2 regions of the Streptomyces sp. NBC_01390 genome follow, and region 2 is predicted to be linked to the other one. Evidence: riboswitches for the same ligand, from Rfam matches in the RefSeq annotation. Region 2 holds a riboswitch; the other holds the start of a gene.
The links. Region 2 has a riboswitch for cobalamin ahead of OG241_RS37885 (ribonucleoside-diphosphate reductase subunit alpha). Riboswitches for the same ligand answer to the same signal wherever they lie in the genome.
Positions count from the first base shown of each region.

Region 1: linked by a shared signal. The riboswitch ahead of OG241_RS02490 (CbtB-domain containing protein) and the one ahead of OG241_RS37885 (ribonucleoside-diphosphate reductase subunit alpha) in region 2 are both predicted to bind cobalamin.

Region 1 is NZ_CP109551.1:589,794-597,564, reverse strand. It holds gene paaA (1,2-phenylacetyl-CoA epoxidase subunit PaaA) at 1-508, shown strand, start outside; gene paaB (1,2-phenylacetyl-CoA epoxidase subunit PaaB) at 505-822, shown strand; gene paaC (1,2-phenylacetyl-CoA epoxidase subunit PaaC) at 844-1,746, shown strand; gene paaD (1,2-phenylacetyl-CoA epoxidase subunit PaaD) at 1,740-2,264, shown strand; gene paaE (1,2-phenylacetyl-CoA epoxidase subunit PaaE) at 2,264-3,364, shown strand; gene OG241_RS02500 (ferredoxin) at 3,407-3,826, shown strand; gene OG241_RS02495 (histidine phosphatase family protein) at 4,149-4,733, opposite strand; cobalamin riboswitch at 4,838-4,994, shown strand; gene OG241_RS02490 (CbtB-domain containing protein) at 5,034-5,255, shown strand; gene OG241_RS02485 (CbtA family protein) at 5,282-6,058, shown strand; gene OG241_RS02480 (acyl-CoA dehydrogenase family protein) at 6,212-7,402, shown strand.
Region 2 is NZ_CP109551.1:8,387,281-8,395,051, forward strand. It holds gene OG241_RS37880 (ribonucleotide-diphosphate reductase subunit beta) at 1-546, opposite strand, end outside; gene OG241_RS37885 (ribonucleoside-diphosphate reductase subunit alpha) at 546-2,924, opposite strand; cobalamin riboswitch at 3,050-3,191, opposite strand; gene OG241_RS37890 (ATP-binding protein) at 3,464-7,045, shown strand; gene mctP (monocarboxylate uptake permease MctP) at 7,081-7,771, opposite strand, start outside.

The sequences.
Region 1 (7,771 bases), 7.8 Mb from region 2:
GCGCGCGATGGTGCGGATCTGCAAGGAGGAGTCCTTCCACCAACGGCAGGGATACGAGCTGCTGATGACGATGATGCGCGGTACGGAGGAACAGCGCACCATGGTCCAGGACGCCGTCGACCGCTGGTGGTGGCCCTCCCTGATGATGTTCGGGCCGCCCGACGACGCGTCGCCCAACTCCGCGCAGTCCATGGCCTGGAAGATCAAGCGGCACACCAACGACGAACTACGCCAACGCTTCGTCGACATGACCGTCCCGCAGGCCGACAAGATCGGCGTGACCCTGCCCGACCCGGAACTGCGCTGGAACGAGGAGCGCGGGCGCCACGACTTCGGCACCCCGGACTGGGCGGAGCTGACGCGCGTCATCAAGGGCGGCGGCCCCTGCAACACCGAACGGGTGGCGCGCCGCCGGACCGCACACGAAGAGGGCGCCTGGGTGCGCGAGGCGGCCACCGCGCACGCCGCCAAGCAGCGCGCGCGGGCCGCGAAGGAGGCAGCGGCATGAGCGACGACCTGACCGGGAACGAGGGCTCGTCCTCGAACGAGTGGCCGCTGTACGAGGTGTTCGTACGCGGCAAGCGCGGCCTGAACCACGTGCACGTGGGCTCGTTGCACGCGGCCGACGACCGGATGGCACTCACCCACGCACGCGACCTGTACACGCGGCGCAACGAAGGCGTGAGCATCTGGGTGGTGCGCTCCGAGCACATCGCCGCCTCCTCGCGCGACGAGAAGGACCCGTTCTTCGCACCGAGCGCCGACAAGGTCTACCGCCACCCGACCTTCTACGACATCCCCGACGACGTCCCCCACATCTAGCCGGGAGGAGGAGCAGCAGACATGAGCGACAACGACAACAACAGTGACAACGGCATCCACAGCGACAGCGACAACCACCTCGCCCACAGCCAGGACGACGAGCACGTCTACCTCTCCCTCGCCGAGGGGCACGACGACGGCAGCGACGCCCGCTGGGCCTTCGGCACCGGGTTCGAGGACCCCCTGTACGGCGTCGACACCACCGTGCCCGAAGGCGTCGACGCCGGCGAACTGGCCGCGACCTGCGTCGAACTCGCCGACGACGCCCTGGTGTCGGCCCAGCGACTGGCCGAGTGGTGCACCCGCGCCCCCGAGCTGGAGGAGGAGGTCGCGCTCGCCAACATCGGCCTCGACCTGCTCGGCCAGGCCCGTCTGCTGTACGCGCGCGCCGGCCAGGTCGACGGCACCGGGCGCGACGAGGACGCGTACGCCTATCTCAGGGACGCCGACGACTTCCGCAACGTGCGGCTGGCCGAACTGCCGAACGGGGACTTCGCGTTCTCGATCGTGCGGCTGCTGGTGCTGTCCAGCTGGCGGCTCGCGCACTTCGAACGGCTCGCCGCCCACCGCGATCCGGTGCTCGCCGCGATCGCCGCGAAGGGGGTCAAGGAGCTGACGTACCACCGTCAGTACGCGGCCGAGTGGGCCGTCAGGCTCGGCGACGGCACCGACGAGTCCCACCGGCGGACGCGCACCGCCCTGGACGAAGTCGCGCCCCGTCTCGGCGAGTTGTTCACGGCGTACGACGTCCGGGGCGAAGTCGTGGAGGTGCTGCGGCAGGTCACGGCGGCCACCGGGCTGCCCATGCCGCACGTCGCACCGACGCAGGGCACCGGCCGCGACGGACAGCACACCGAGCATCTCGCACCGCTGCTCGCCGAGTTGCAGAGCGTGGCCCGCGCCCACCCGGAGGCGACATGGTGACCGGGGCCGGTACCGTGACCGGGATCGAGGACGTCCGGCGCGCCCGCCGCATCGCCGCGCGGGTGCCGGACCCCGAACTGCCCATGCTGACCCTGGCCGACCTCGGCGTCCTGCGAGACGTGGAGCTGACCGGGGACGGGACGGTGGTGGCGAGCCTGACCCCGACCTACTCGGGCTGCCCGGCGATGGCCGAGATGCGCGCCGCCGTCGCCGTCCGGCTGCGGGCGGCGGGGTACGCGCGCGTGGAGATCCGTACGGTTCTCGATCCGCCCTGGACCAGCGACTGGATCACCGAATCCGGCCGCCGCAAGCTCACCGAACACGGCATCGCCCCGCCCGGCGCGGCCCCGCGCGGCCCGGTCGCCCTCTCGCTGCTGCCGACCCGGCACACGGTCCCCTGCCCCCGCTGCGGCTCGGCGGACACCGAGGAGACCTCCCGCTTCGCCGCCACCTCCTGCAAGGCCCTGTGGCGCTGCCACACCTGCCGCGAGCCGTTCGAGTACGTCAAGGAGATCTGATGGCCGCGCCCACCGCCCCGACCACGGTTCCGGTACGCCGTCGCCCGGTCTTCCACACCCTGAAGGTCGCCGACGTGCGGCGACTGTGCGCGGACGCCGTCGCCGTCGCCTTCGAGGTGCCGCCGGACCTGGCCGCCGAGTACGCCTTCGCACCGGGACAGTCCCTCACCCTGCGCCGGGAGTTCGAGGGGCGTGAGGAGCGCCGGTCGTACTCGATCTGCGCCCCGGCCGGCGAACGACCCCGTATCGGCGTACGGGTGGTGCCCGGCGGCCTGTTCTCGTCCTGGCTGGTCGACGGCGTACGCCCCGGTGACGTGCTCGACGTGATGACGCCGACCGGCGCCTTCACCCCCGACCTCACCGCGTCCGGCAGCCACGTCCTGATCGCCGCCGGCTCCGGCATCACCCCGATGATGTCGATCGCCGAGTCGGTCCTGGCCGCCGACGACCGCTCACAGGTCACCCTCCTGTACGGCAACCGGCGTACGGACACCGTGATGTTCGCCGACGAACTGGCGGACCTGAAGGACCTGTACCGTACGCGCTTCCAGCTGGGGCACGTACTGTCGCGCGAGCCGCGCGAGGCCGAGCTGCTGTCGGGACGGCTGGACGCCGAACGCCTCGCCGCGCTCCTCGCGGGCCTCGTCGACGTCCCGGGCACCGACCACTGGTGGCTGTGCGGACCGCACGGCATGGTCCGCGACGCCCAGCAACTGCTGGCGAAGCTGGGCGTGCCCCCGGCCCGGGTCCACCAGGAACTCTTCTACGCCGACGACCAGCCGGTCCGCCAGGTCCAGCACCCGGACATGGTCACTGAGGGCCCGGTGAGCCGGGTCACGGTCACCCTCGACGGCCGCTCCACCACCACCGCGCTGTCCCGGGAGGCGACCGTCCTGGACGGCGCCGCGCGCACCCGCCCGGACCTGCCGTTCGCCTGCAAGGGCGGCGTCTGCGGCACCTGCCGGGCGCTGGTCACTTCGGGAGAGGTGGACATGCGCCGCAACTACGCCCTCGAACCCGCCGAGGTCGACGCGGGCTACGTCCTGACCTGCCAGTCGTTCCCGGTGTCGGAGACACTGACGGTCGACTACGACAGCTGAACCAAGGGGTTTGACGGCCCTCGCAACGGCAACTCGACCGGCGTGACCCCTACAACTACAACAACCACTACAACTACGCAGCAGGAACTCTTCCGGTTCCTGGAGGACCGCTTCGTCTGTGCGCAGGCGTGCACCGAGTGCGCGCGCTCATGTGCGCTGCGCGCCAGTGTCGCGGACCCGGACGGGTCTCCCGAGGATGCCCTCGCGCGCCGCAAGGGCATCCTGTGCGCGGAGGTGTGCGACGCGACGTGCCGCCTGCTCTCCGAACAGGCGGACCAGGACGAGGCCGCCCTCCGGGTCCAACTGGAGTGGTGCGGCACGGTCTGCCTCGAAACCGCCCAGGTCTTCGACGACCACTCCGGCGGCCAGGACACGGCGAAGGCATGCCGCGAGTGCGCACAGGCATGCAAGGACTTCGCCTGGACGCTGGACACCCCGCGCCGCGGGACCGACAGCGCGTGAGCCGCACCGCGCCATGAACCGCCGGTCCACGTCCGGACACCCTCGCCTGTGGGCCGACGGCGCGTGAGCCGCACCGTGCCGTGACCGACCGGTTCCCATCCGGGCGCCTCGCCCGGAGGCCGACGGCGCGTGAGCCGCACCGCGCCGTGAACGCGCCGGTTCACCTCCGAATACCCTCGCCCGCGAGATGACGGCAGGTGAGCCACGCTGCCCCGCGAACCCGCCGGTTCACGTCCCGGACGCCCCCGCCCGTGGGACGACAGCATGTGAGCCGCGCGCGCCGATCCGCGTCGTGAACCCCGGGTTCACGACCGAACGCCCCCTACGTGTCGTGCGGCGCACCAAGCGGCCGGCCAAGGCGCACATTCCAGTGCCCCGCCCGGCCGCTCAACTCCGTTGCCGTCAACGGCGGAACGTCGATCCGCCAGAACGCCGACTCCGGCGCACCGAGCGCTCGTACCGTCGCCGCCCGTACGACCTCAGGCTCGACAACCGCCACCGTCCGGCCCGTGACCCGCGCCGCCGTCCCGTCCAGCCAGTGGGCGATCCGGTCGCAGAGCCCGCGGACCGACTCCCCGCCGTGCGGGGCCGACTGAGGGTCGGTCAGCCACTGGGCCAGCGCTTCCGGCTCCTTCTCCGTCACCTCGGTCAGGGTCGCGCCGCGCCAGCGGCCCGCGTCCAGACCGGCCGGCCCCGGTACCGAACCGGCGTCGAGGACCAGTGCCCGGGCCGTCTCGCGGCAGCGCGCGGTGGGGGAGACCCAGACCGTGGACACTGCCGGCAGGCTCCCTGCCGCCGCCAGGGCGAGCCGCAGCCCCGACTCGTCCAGGGAACAGTCGTCGTCGAAACGGGCCTCCCGCAGGGCCGCGCTGATCGCCGGTGAGATCAACATCACTCGGCTCGTCATCCGGTCTCTCCCGCGCTCATTCCGCCCCAATATTCGTTGTCATGCACGGAACTTGAGGCACCGTACGGCGCACCGCCGCGCCGTACGCCGTCCCACGCGCCCTTGGCCGAACCCCCGCTTCGCGGTACCTTCACGACGATATTGACGACGGTTCGACGGAAGCCGGTGGGAATCCGGCACGGTCGCGCCACTGTAAGCCCCGTACGCACCCGCCTGGTGCGGCCCGGGGGCAAGTCAGACCCGTGACTGTCGTCCTCCGCACCACCGATACGGGACGCGAGTTCCCCCAGGAGGTCTGTCATGGCACAGTCCGCGATTCAGCCGACCGCCGCACCCACCGCCGTACCCGAGAAACTGCCGATCGGCGCGATCACCCCCTGGGCGGTCTTCTTCGGCGTGCTGATGCTGGTGCTGCTCTACTTCGTCGGCGCCGAACAGGGCGCCACCTCCCTGGTCTCCGGCGAGGGTGTGCACGAATGGGTGCACGACGCCCGCCACCTGCTCGGCTTCCCCTGCCACTGACGAGGACAGGGAACGCACACGAGCTCATGAACTCCACAACGGTCAGAAACCTCCTGGTCCGCGGCATGCTCGCGGGCCTGGTCGCGGGTGTGCTCGTCTGGGTCGTCGCGTACGTCTTCGCCGAGCCGCTCGTCGACGACGCGATCGCGTTCGAGAAGATGCACGAGGCCCACGGGCACGCCGAACAGGCCCTGGTCTCCCGTGCGTTGCAGTCCACCGTGGGCCTGGGCACCGGTGTCCTCGTGTACGGCGTCGCGTTCGGCGGTATCGCCGCCCTCGCGTACTGCTTCGCGCTCGGCCGGATCGGCCGCTTCGGGCCGCGCGCGACCGCGCTGCTCCTCTCGGGGGCCGGCCTGCTCGCGGTGTACGTCGTGCCGTTCCTCAAGTACCCGGCCAACCCGCCCGCCGTCGGCGACCCCGACACCCTCAACCAGCGCACCGCGCTGTTCTTCCTGATGGTCGCGCTCAGCGTGCTGCTGGCCGTCGGCGCGGTCATCCTGGGCAAGCGCCTCGCGCCGCGCCTGGGCAACTGGAACGCGACGCTCGCGGCGAGCGCCTTCCTCGTCCTCGTGGTGGGACTCGCGTACGCGTTCCTGCCGTCGTTCACCAACGAGGTCCCGGAGGGCTTCTCCGCGAGCCTTCTGTGGCGGTACCGGGTGGCCACGCTCGGCATCCAGGTGACGATGTGGACCGCGTTCGGCCTGGTCTTCGGACTGATGGCGGAACGGCTGCTCGTTCCGAGGAAGGCAGCGGCCGTCGGCGCGAGCGGCACCGAACCGCAGGCAACTCCTGTGGCGCACTGAGCGGTTCGCCGCACTGGTCTGAGGGGGTCCCGGACATCCGGGACCCCCTCAGGCGCGCGTGGACCCGTACACGCACCGCCATTCCCAATTTCTGGAACACGTTCTACCGTGTGCGCCGACAGGTCCGGCCTTGGGGAGCCAGCAGGAGGCGCCGTGCATCTCGAATACACGCCCGAGCAGCAGCAGCTGCGCACCGAACTGCGCACCTATTTCGCCGAGTTGGTGCCGGACCGCGCCTACTCACGCTTCAGTGACCACGTCGCCCAGAAGCGCTTCTACCGCGAGACCATCCGTCGGCTCGGCGCCGACCGCTGGCTCGGCGTCGGCTGGCCGCAGGAGTACGGGGGGCGCGGCCTGAGCCCGATGGAACAGTTCATCTTCTTCGACGAGGCCGCCCAGGCGGGCGTACCGCTGCCGCTCATGGCGCTCAACACCGTCGGCCCGACGATCATGCGGTACGGCAGCGACGAGCAGAAGGCGTACTTCCTCCCGAAGATCCTCGCCGGCGAGATCGACTTCGCGATCGGCTACAGCGAGCCGGAGGCGGGCACCGACCTGGCCGCACTCAAGACGCGGGCGGTACGGGACGGCGACGAAGCCACCGGCCACTACACGGTCAACGGCCACAAGATCTGGACGACGAACGGCGACACGGCGGACTGGGTGTGGCTCGCCGTGCGCACGGACCCGGACGCCCCGCCGCACAAGGGCATCACCATGCTCCTCGTGCCGACCACCGACCCCGGCTACTCCTGCACCCTCATCCGCACCCTCGCCTCGCACGACACCACCGCCAGCTACTACGAGAACGTCCGCGTACCCGTCGCCCACCGGGTCGGCGAGGAGAACCAGGGCTGGCGGCTGATCACCAACCAGCTCAACCACGAGCGCGTCACCCTCGCCGCTCACGGCACGATGGCCATCCGCTCCCTGCACGAGGTCCAGCGCTGGGCGATGGAGACCAAGCTCGCCGACGGCCGCCGTGTCGTCGACCTGCCGTGGGTGCGCCGCCGCCTGGCGCAGATCCACACCAAGCTCGACGCGATGAAGCTCCTCAACTGGCAGATGGTGAACGCCGTCCAGGAAGGCACCCTCACCCCCCAGGACGCCTCGGCGGTCAAGGTCTACGGCTCCGAGGCCCGACGCGAGGCCTACGCCTGGCTCCTGGAGATCGTCGCCGCCCCGGGCGCGCTGAAGGAGGGCTCGGCCGGCGAGATACTCCACGGCGAACTGGAACGCGGCTACCGATCGGCGGTGATCTTCACCTTCGGAGGCGGCAACAACGAGATCCAGCGGGAGATCATCTCGTGGATCGGGCTGGGGATGCCGAGGGTGCGGCGCTGAGGTCTTTGTGACGAGGACTTTTAGTTGGCACAAAAGAGGGATAGTTGGCACCAAGATCACGCGCGTTCTCACAGGTGGCGACGCATCACTTTGATGCAGTGGCCTTGGCCGCGTTCGATCGGTCCCGGGGATACGGGATCCCGAGGTTCATGCCGCTGTCGCTGGTGATCGGTGGCTGCTGCCAGGCGAGGCTCATCTGTGCACCGGCTTCCGCGCGCCGTGGCCACGAGGCTTGGGTAGGGGCCCGCGACGGTCGTGGCCTCGATCTGGAGCCACGCCTGGTGGAAGGCCATCCGTGCCAGCAGGCTGCTGACCTCGTCGGTTAGCTGTTGCCCTACGGCGGACGAGGACTCCGGTCGGCGCCGTATG
Region 2 (7,771 bases):
GATGCACGCGGCGAAGCAGATCAGGTTGAGGAGGAAACGGCGGCGGTCGGCCTTGGTCTCCAGTCGGTCCAGCTTCTCGACCTCGTTGATCCACCTGAAGCAGAACTCGGCCTTCTCGCGGATGGACGGGATGTTCTCCACCGCGTCGAAGGCGGCGGCCCGGTCCGCCGGATCGGGGAGATAGGTGTCGAGCAGCGTCAGATAGAACTGGACGTGCACGGCCTCCTCGAAGAGCTGCCGGCTCAGGTAGAGCCGCGCCTCGGGGGAGTTGATGTGCTTGTAGAGCGTCAGCACCAGGTTGTTGGCCACGATCGAGTCGCCCGTCGCGAAGAACGCGACCAGCCGGCCGATCATGTGCCGCTCACCCTCGGACAGCTTCGCCAGGTCGGAGACGTCCGAGTGGAGGTCGACCTCCTCGACGGTCCAGGTGTTCTTGATGGCGTCCCGGTAGCGCTCGTAGAAGTCCGGGTAGCGCATGGGACGGAGGGTCAGCTCGAAGCCCGGGTCGAGAAGGTTCTTCTCGGTCTTCTCAGGTGCGGTGGTCATTACTGGCAGGCCTCGCAGGACTCGGGGTTCTCAAGGGAGCAGGCGACGGCGTCGGGGTCGGCGACCTGCTGGACGGGGACGGTCTTCTCGGCCTGTGCCTGCGCGGCGCGGGCGATGCGGGTCGCCGGGCGTGAGCGCAGGTAGTACGTCGTCTTCAGGCCCGACTTCCAGGCATACGCGTACATCGACGACAGCTTGCCGATCGTCGGCGTCTCCAGGAACAGGTTCAGGGACTGCGCCTGGTCCAGGAACGGCGTCCGGGCGGCGGCCATGTCGATGAGGCCGCGCTGCGGGATCTCCCACGCCGTGCGGTACAACGCCCGTACGTCGGCCGGGATCCAGGCGAAGTCCTGCACCGAGCCGTTCGACTCGCGCAGCGCCTCCCGGGTGCGGGCGTCCCACACGCCGAGGTCCTTCAGCTCCCGTACCAGATACGAGTTGACCTGGAGGAACTCGCCGGACAGCGTCTCGCGCTTGAACAGGTTGGACACCTGCGGCTCGATGCACTCGTACACGCCGGCGATCGAGGCGATGGTGGCGGTGGGCGCGATCGCCAGGAGCAGGGAGTTGCGCATCCCGGTCGAGGCGATACGTGCCCGCAGCGCCGACCAGCGCTCGGGCCAGTTCAGCTCGACGTCGTAGTGGTCGGGGTGCAGCACACCACGGGCGGTACGGGTCTTCTCCCAGGCCGGCAGTGGACCGTTGCGCTCGGCGAGGTCGGCGGAGGCCTCGTACGCGGCGAGCATGATCCGCTCGGCGATCCGCGTGGAGAGGGTCTTGGCCTCGGGCGAGTCGAAGGGGACGCGCAGCTGGAAGAAGACGTCCTGGAGGCCCATGGCGCCCAGGCCGACCGGGCGCCACCGGGCGTTCGAGCGGCCCGCCTGCTCGGTCGGGTAGAAGTTGATGTCGACGACCCGGTCGAGGAAGGTGACGGCGGTACGGACCGTCTCGTCCAGCCGCTCCCAGTCGATGTCACCGGCCGCCGTGTCGACGAACGCCCCGAGGTTCACGGAACCCAGGTTGCAGACCGCCGTCTCCCCGTCGTCCGTGACCTCCAGGATCTCCGTGCACAGGTTCGAGGAGTGGACGACACTGCCCGGCTCGGCCGTCTGGTTGGCGGTGCGGTTGGCCGCGTCCTTGAAGGTCATCCAGCCTTGGCCGGTCTGCGCGAGGGTACGCATCATGCGGCCGTACAGATCGCGGGCCGGGATGGTCTTCCGGGCGAGCCCGGCCTCCTCGGCCGCGCGGTAGGCGGCGTCGAACTCGGCGCCCCACAGGTCGACCAGTTCGGGCACGTCGGAGGGGGAGAAGAGCGACCAGAGGGCGTCCGTGTCCACCCGGCGCATGAACTCGTCCGGGATCCAGTGCGCGAGGTTCAGGTTGTGCGTACGGCGGGCGTCCTCACCCGTGTTGTCGCGCAGCTCCAGGAACTCCTCGATGTCGGAGTGCCAGGTCTCCAGGTAGACCGCGGCGGCACCCTTGCGCCGGCCGCCCTGGTTCACGGCGGCGACGGAGGCGTCCAGCGTCTTCAGGAACGGCACGATGCCGTTGGAGTGCCCGTTGGTGCCCCGGATCAGCGAACCGCGGCTGCGGATACGGGAGTACGACAGCCCGATGCCACCGGCGTGCTTGGAGAGCCGGGCGACCTGGTGGTAGCGGTCGTAGATGGAGTCCAGCTCGTCGACGGGGGAGTCGAGGAGGTAGCAGGACGACATCTGGGGGTGCCGGGTACCGGAGTTGAAGAGGGTGGGGGAGGAGGGGAGGTAGTCGAGGCGGCTCATCAGCCGGTAGAGCGCGGCGACCTCGTCCAGCGCCCGCACGGTGTCGTCCTCGGCGAGACCGCTCGCCACCCGCAGCATGAAGTGCTGGGGCGTCTCGACGACCCGGCGGGTGATCGGGTGGCGCAGAAGGTAGCGGCTGTACAGCGTGCGCAGCCCGAAGTACCCGAAGCGGTCGTCGCCCTCGATGTCGATCAGGGCGTCGAGACGGTCCGTGTGCAGCCGGACGAACTCGGCGGTGCGGTCGGCGATCAGGCCCTCCCGGTGCCCGACCGCGACCGACTCGGAGAAGGAGGTGACGCCCTGTGAGGCGGCCTCCGCTGCGATGGTGACGGTCAGTAGCCGGGCGGCCAGCCGGGAGTAGGCGGGGTCCTCGGAGATGAGGCCGGCCGCCGCCTCGGTGGCCAGCTCGCGCAGCTCCGACACGTCGGCCCGCGCGGACCGGCCGCGCAGCGCGGCGGCGGCGACCCGGCCGGGGTCGGCGTCGGGAAGGTCGGCGGTCAGCTCGGTCAGGGTCCGCAGCAGCGCGGTACCAGGACCGTCCGTCTCGACTGCGGCCTCTGGGGTCGCTGAAGCCGGTTCGGCTGGCGCGATGGTCACAGGGGGGCTCTCCCTCGCTCGGCACGGGGCCTTGCGGAGGGCAGCGGGGCACACGGACGCCTTACGGGCACGCGTGCGTCCACCGGCCCACTCCACGAGGCCCGGACGTCAGGCACCCGGACCGGTCGGCCGGGCACACCGTCGGCAGGTCCTCGGACTGGCCAAGCGCACAAACGTGCACGAGTACACCGTTGCGGGACAGTTCCGGATTCACACCGGATTCCCCTGCGGCGACAGCGAGCACGAGCATACATCTTGTGCTCACCCGTCACGCCACCCCCAGATGTTGTGTCGGGGCGGTTTCAGAGCGTCAGCTGACAGCCGATCAGGGCGAGTTCGTCCGGTGTGGCGGGAGACTTCCGTCCAGCCCGGGTGCGGACGAAACCCGATGTTCCCGGACGCCCCGCGTGGTGCCGGACGCCCGGGTTGCGAAGCGCGCCCGGAGTGATTCCATGGAAGTGACCGTCGGCGCCGCGCGAATCCTCTCCCGCCGGCCCTCCGTCCCGGGAACCGCTTTCGGAACTCGCAGGGAGAACGCCATGACGAGGGTTGTCCGCCGTCCGCCCTGCAAGGAGCGACCGCGCGACGCGCCGATGGCCACCCTCGCCCTCAGACGGGCGGGACACCGGGTCGGCCACGGGTTCGTCGGCCGCTGGCACTCCCTGACGATCCGTCTGGAGGCCCGCCGAGGTGCCACCCGCCCCAGGAAATGGCGCCGATGGCTCTCCTACGCCAACGTCACCAGGACGATCTGGCTGGTCGCCGTGCTGGCGTTGCTCGCCTGGGTCGGGGAGGGCCTGTTCATCTTCATCACGCACGACACGACCGGCTTCGAGAAGTGGCGGCAGGGCAACGAGGGGTTCGAGACCGTCTTCAAGTTCGTCGGTCCGATCCTCGCCGCCTCGATCGCCGCCGCGCTCTTCCTGTTCTGGTGGTACCGCTGGACCAAACGGCGCTATCTCACCAAGACGCTGCGGGATCCGCGCCGGCTGGTGCCCACCGCCGGATACGACACCGCCGAGGTCGTGGGCCGCGAGGACATCGCCCAGGTCATCGCCGAGCGGCTGCGGGAGCGCGACACCCGGCGGCCGTATCTGCTCGTCGGCGGCGTCGGAGCGGGGAAGACCGCGGTCCTCGTACGGCTCACCGAACTCCTGGCCCGCCAGAACGCGGTACCGGTGCCGGTCAGGCTGAGGGACGCGGCCGACGGCGCCGACCTGAGCTTCGAACGCCTGGCGAGGCAGCGCTTCGCGCAGGAGGCGCCCAAGGGCATTCTGGCGCGCAGCAAGACCGACCGGGTGTGGCAGCAACTCCTCGCCGACGACAAGCCGGTCGTCCTCGCCGACGGTCTGGAGGAAGCCCTTCTCGACGACGGCGGGCAGCAGAACCGGGACAACGTCATCCGCCGGGCCATCGAGCGCGCCCGCGAGGAGAAGCTGCCCCTGGTCATCGCATCCCGGCCGCACAGCCCGTTGGAGACCACCTCGGCTGCGATCGTGGAGCTGGAACCGCTCAGTGAGGAGGCGGCGCTGCGCTTCGTCGCGGCGGGCGTACCGGAGACCGACGAGCGCCGGGTGGACTGGATCGTGGAGACGGCGGAGGTGACGGAGTCGCCGATCTACCTCCAGATCGCCCGGGAACTCCATCGGCGGGGAATCCTGGAGCACGACCGTCCAGGCGACGACCCTCGGCACATGAACACCCGCAGCCGCGACCGCGCGACCCTGCGGCTGTGGCTGATGGAGACCTGGACCGAGGCGCTGTGCGAGGGAAAGCTGCGCGAGGACGTCGCGCTGTCCCCGCAGGAGCGTCGCGACACGCTCGAAGTGGTCTCGGCCCTGGCCTGCGTCGGACTGCTCCAGGACAAGCTGGAGGTCGGCTTCGCGGAGCTGCTCGACCCGGACATCCTGCACCCGGGCCCGGCACGGCGCGCGCGGGCCCGAGCCGAGCACCTGTGGGCCGGCCGCGGCTTCGACCAGTACGGCAAACGCGGTAACACCCTCACCGACTGGCATCGGCGCCGGATCTGGAACGCGTTGTGCGAGCGGCTCGGCGACGCGGAACGCAGGCGGCTGCGCGAGGGCAACCTGGACCAGTGTCATGCCGTCCTCGCGCGCTTCGCGGCCCACGCGAACAAGCTCCGACTGGTGGAGGGGTCCGAGCACAGAGTTCGCTTCCCGCACAGCATCATCCAGGCCTACTTCGGCTGTCGCCTGCTGAACCACCTGGGCGAGCGGGAAGCCGGCGACCTGGCCGAGCAGTCGCTCCAGCCGCCCGGTCCCAGCCGTGAACTGCTCATCGCCCTCGTCCTGCTGTCCCGTCACTCGGCGGCGAACCCTCCCGAGCGGGGCCACGGTGTGCGGGCGGAGCTGCGGAAGGAGATCGCGGAACTGGTACGGCAGGCGCCGGTGAGGGGTCGCCCGCTCGCTCATCGGCTGTGTGCCGCCGCGGGCCTCCGCACCGACGACCCCAAGGCCCTGGACCTCTACGCGGCCGCCCTGGAGATCGAGAGTGCCGAGGACGACCCGCGAAAGCTGATCGAGATCGTCACCGCGGTGCGCGAACACTGGGCCGACATCAAGGGGGACCGGAGCACCCTGCGGGACGCCAAGCGCAGAGTGCTCAAACAACTGGGTGCCGCGCTGCGGAAGGTCTCCGCCCGTATCGACACCACCCCGCTGTACTGGGAGCTCTTCCGACTGGGCATCCAGGAACCCTCCTACTCCATCCGCCTGGTCGCGGCCCAGGAGTTCGGCACCGGCGGCAACGCGGCGTTCGCCGTGATCCGCGAGCGGGTCGGCCTGAACAGCGACCCCGTGAAGGAGTACAACGACCGGCTGGACAAGCTGAAGGCGTGGAAGAGACAGGAGTACGTGGCCTGGTCCGCCCGCATGGGGCAGGCGCGGGCGGACCGTACGTCCCCGGGGGGCGTGTCGGCCGAGGACATGGGGCGGCTGCAGAAGGACCGCAAGGAACTGAACCGGCACTACCACGAGCAACGGGTCGATCTGTTCCGGGAGTTCGTGATGCGGGCCTGGATGCTCCCGATGCTCCTGGGTTCCGTCGACGAGGCCCACCGCGACGAGGCCAAGGAACGCCTCGCCAAGTGGCTGCGCCACCTCGATCCGGAGTTCACCGGCGGTGCCCCCGATCTGCCGCTCGCCCTGGAGGTCGCACTGGCCCAGGGCTTCAAGTACGCGGCCAACCGACGCCAACGGCACCCGAACACCTACCTGGACGGCCGCGGCGACCTGATCCGTCAGGCGGAGACCGTGCTCCAGCAGTCACGCTGCTGGTACGCGCAGCTCAGCCTGCTCCAGGCACTGTGCCTGTGGGAGCTCCCGGACAACGCCGGCGGCCGACCCGACGGGCACCATCCGTCCCAGCAGCTGGGCGGGGCCACCGCCGTGCAGACGGTGAAACGCTGGCTGTCGATGGCGGGCAGGGTGAACGCGGCGCCGGGGCACCCGGACCAGCCCGGCGAACCGGCCCGGCGGTGCCTGCATCCGTTCGTCGCCGAGGCCGGTTACCTGGCTGCCCTCGCCCTGGAGACCGGACAGCCCGAGCGGTTCCTCTGGATCGACGAGAAGGGCATCGCCGACAACATCGGCGCCCGTGCGGGCAGCACCGGCCAATACCGCAGGCACAGCCTGTGGATTCCGCCCTCGGTCGGCTGGAGCACCCTCGACCCGCGCGCCCAACGTCTCGTCGCCGACGTACTGGTGATGCTGAACCTCGTCGAACGGGACGGGCACCCCGACGAGGTCGAGGAGCGCCTGGCCCGCATGGAACAGCCCGGAGTGTCGTTGCCGCCGTGCATCCGCACGGACCGGGAGCCGCTGTGTCCCGGGCTGCGTATCGGCACGTCCACCCCGCCCGCACCGGGCTCGACCTGTCTGCCCGACTGCACGTTCCAGCTCTGCCCGTACCCTCCCCGGGGCGGCCTGCCCCGGGGAGAGATCCGCGAGCCGTTCTGCCGTCAGCAACAGGCTCTGCTGCCCGGCAGCGTCCGGCGCTGGCTCCCCCGGGGGCTGCGGAGGAAGACCCCGCACTGGGTCGGCATGCGGGTCCGCGAACTGGACCACTTCTGGGACGCGATGGCCAGACGGACGCGGGACTAGGTTCGGACCGGAACCTTCCGGCCGGTCCCGCGCCTTCAGTGGCCGGCGCCCGCCGTGGCCGGCGGCAGCTCCACCGCCACGCCCGGATCCCCCGCGTCGGCCGTGTAGTCCGACGCCACCGTCTCGTCCACACCGTCCGGCGCCTTCAGCGCCTTCAGCACGAAGGTGAGGACCACCGTGACGACGACGTTCAGGACGAACGCCGTCAGGCCGATGTAACCGATCTCACCGATCCCGGGGATCTCCTTCGCGCTGCCACCGAAGTGCTTCTGCGTCGGAGACGCGACCCCGTACGCCGCCAGCGTGCCGTACAGCATGCCGACCGCCCAGCCGGCCAGCAGGGCCCAGCGGTGGAACCAGCGGGTGAACAGGCCGCCGACGAGGGCCGGGAAGGTCTGCAGGATCCAGATGCCGCCCAGCAGCTGGAAGTTGATGGCGACCGTCTTGTCCATCGTCAGGACGAAGATCAGCGCGCCCACCTTCACCAGGAGCGAGACCAGCTTGGAGACCTTGGTCTCCTGCGCCGGTGTCGCGTCGGGCTTGAGGAAGTCCTTGTAGATGTTGCGGGTGAAGAGGTTCGCCGCCGCGATGGACATGATGGCCGCCGGGACGAGCGCCCCGATGCCGATCGCCGCGAAGGCCACGCCCGCGAACCACGACGGGAACATGTCCTCGAAGAGCTGCGGGATCGCCAACTGCGGGTTGGTGACCTTGACTCCGGCCGCG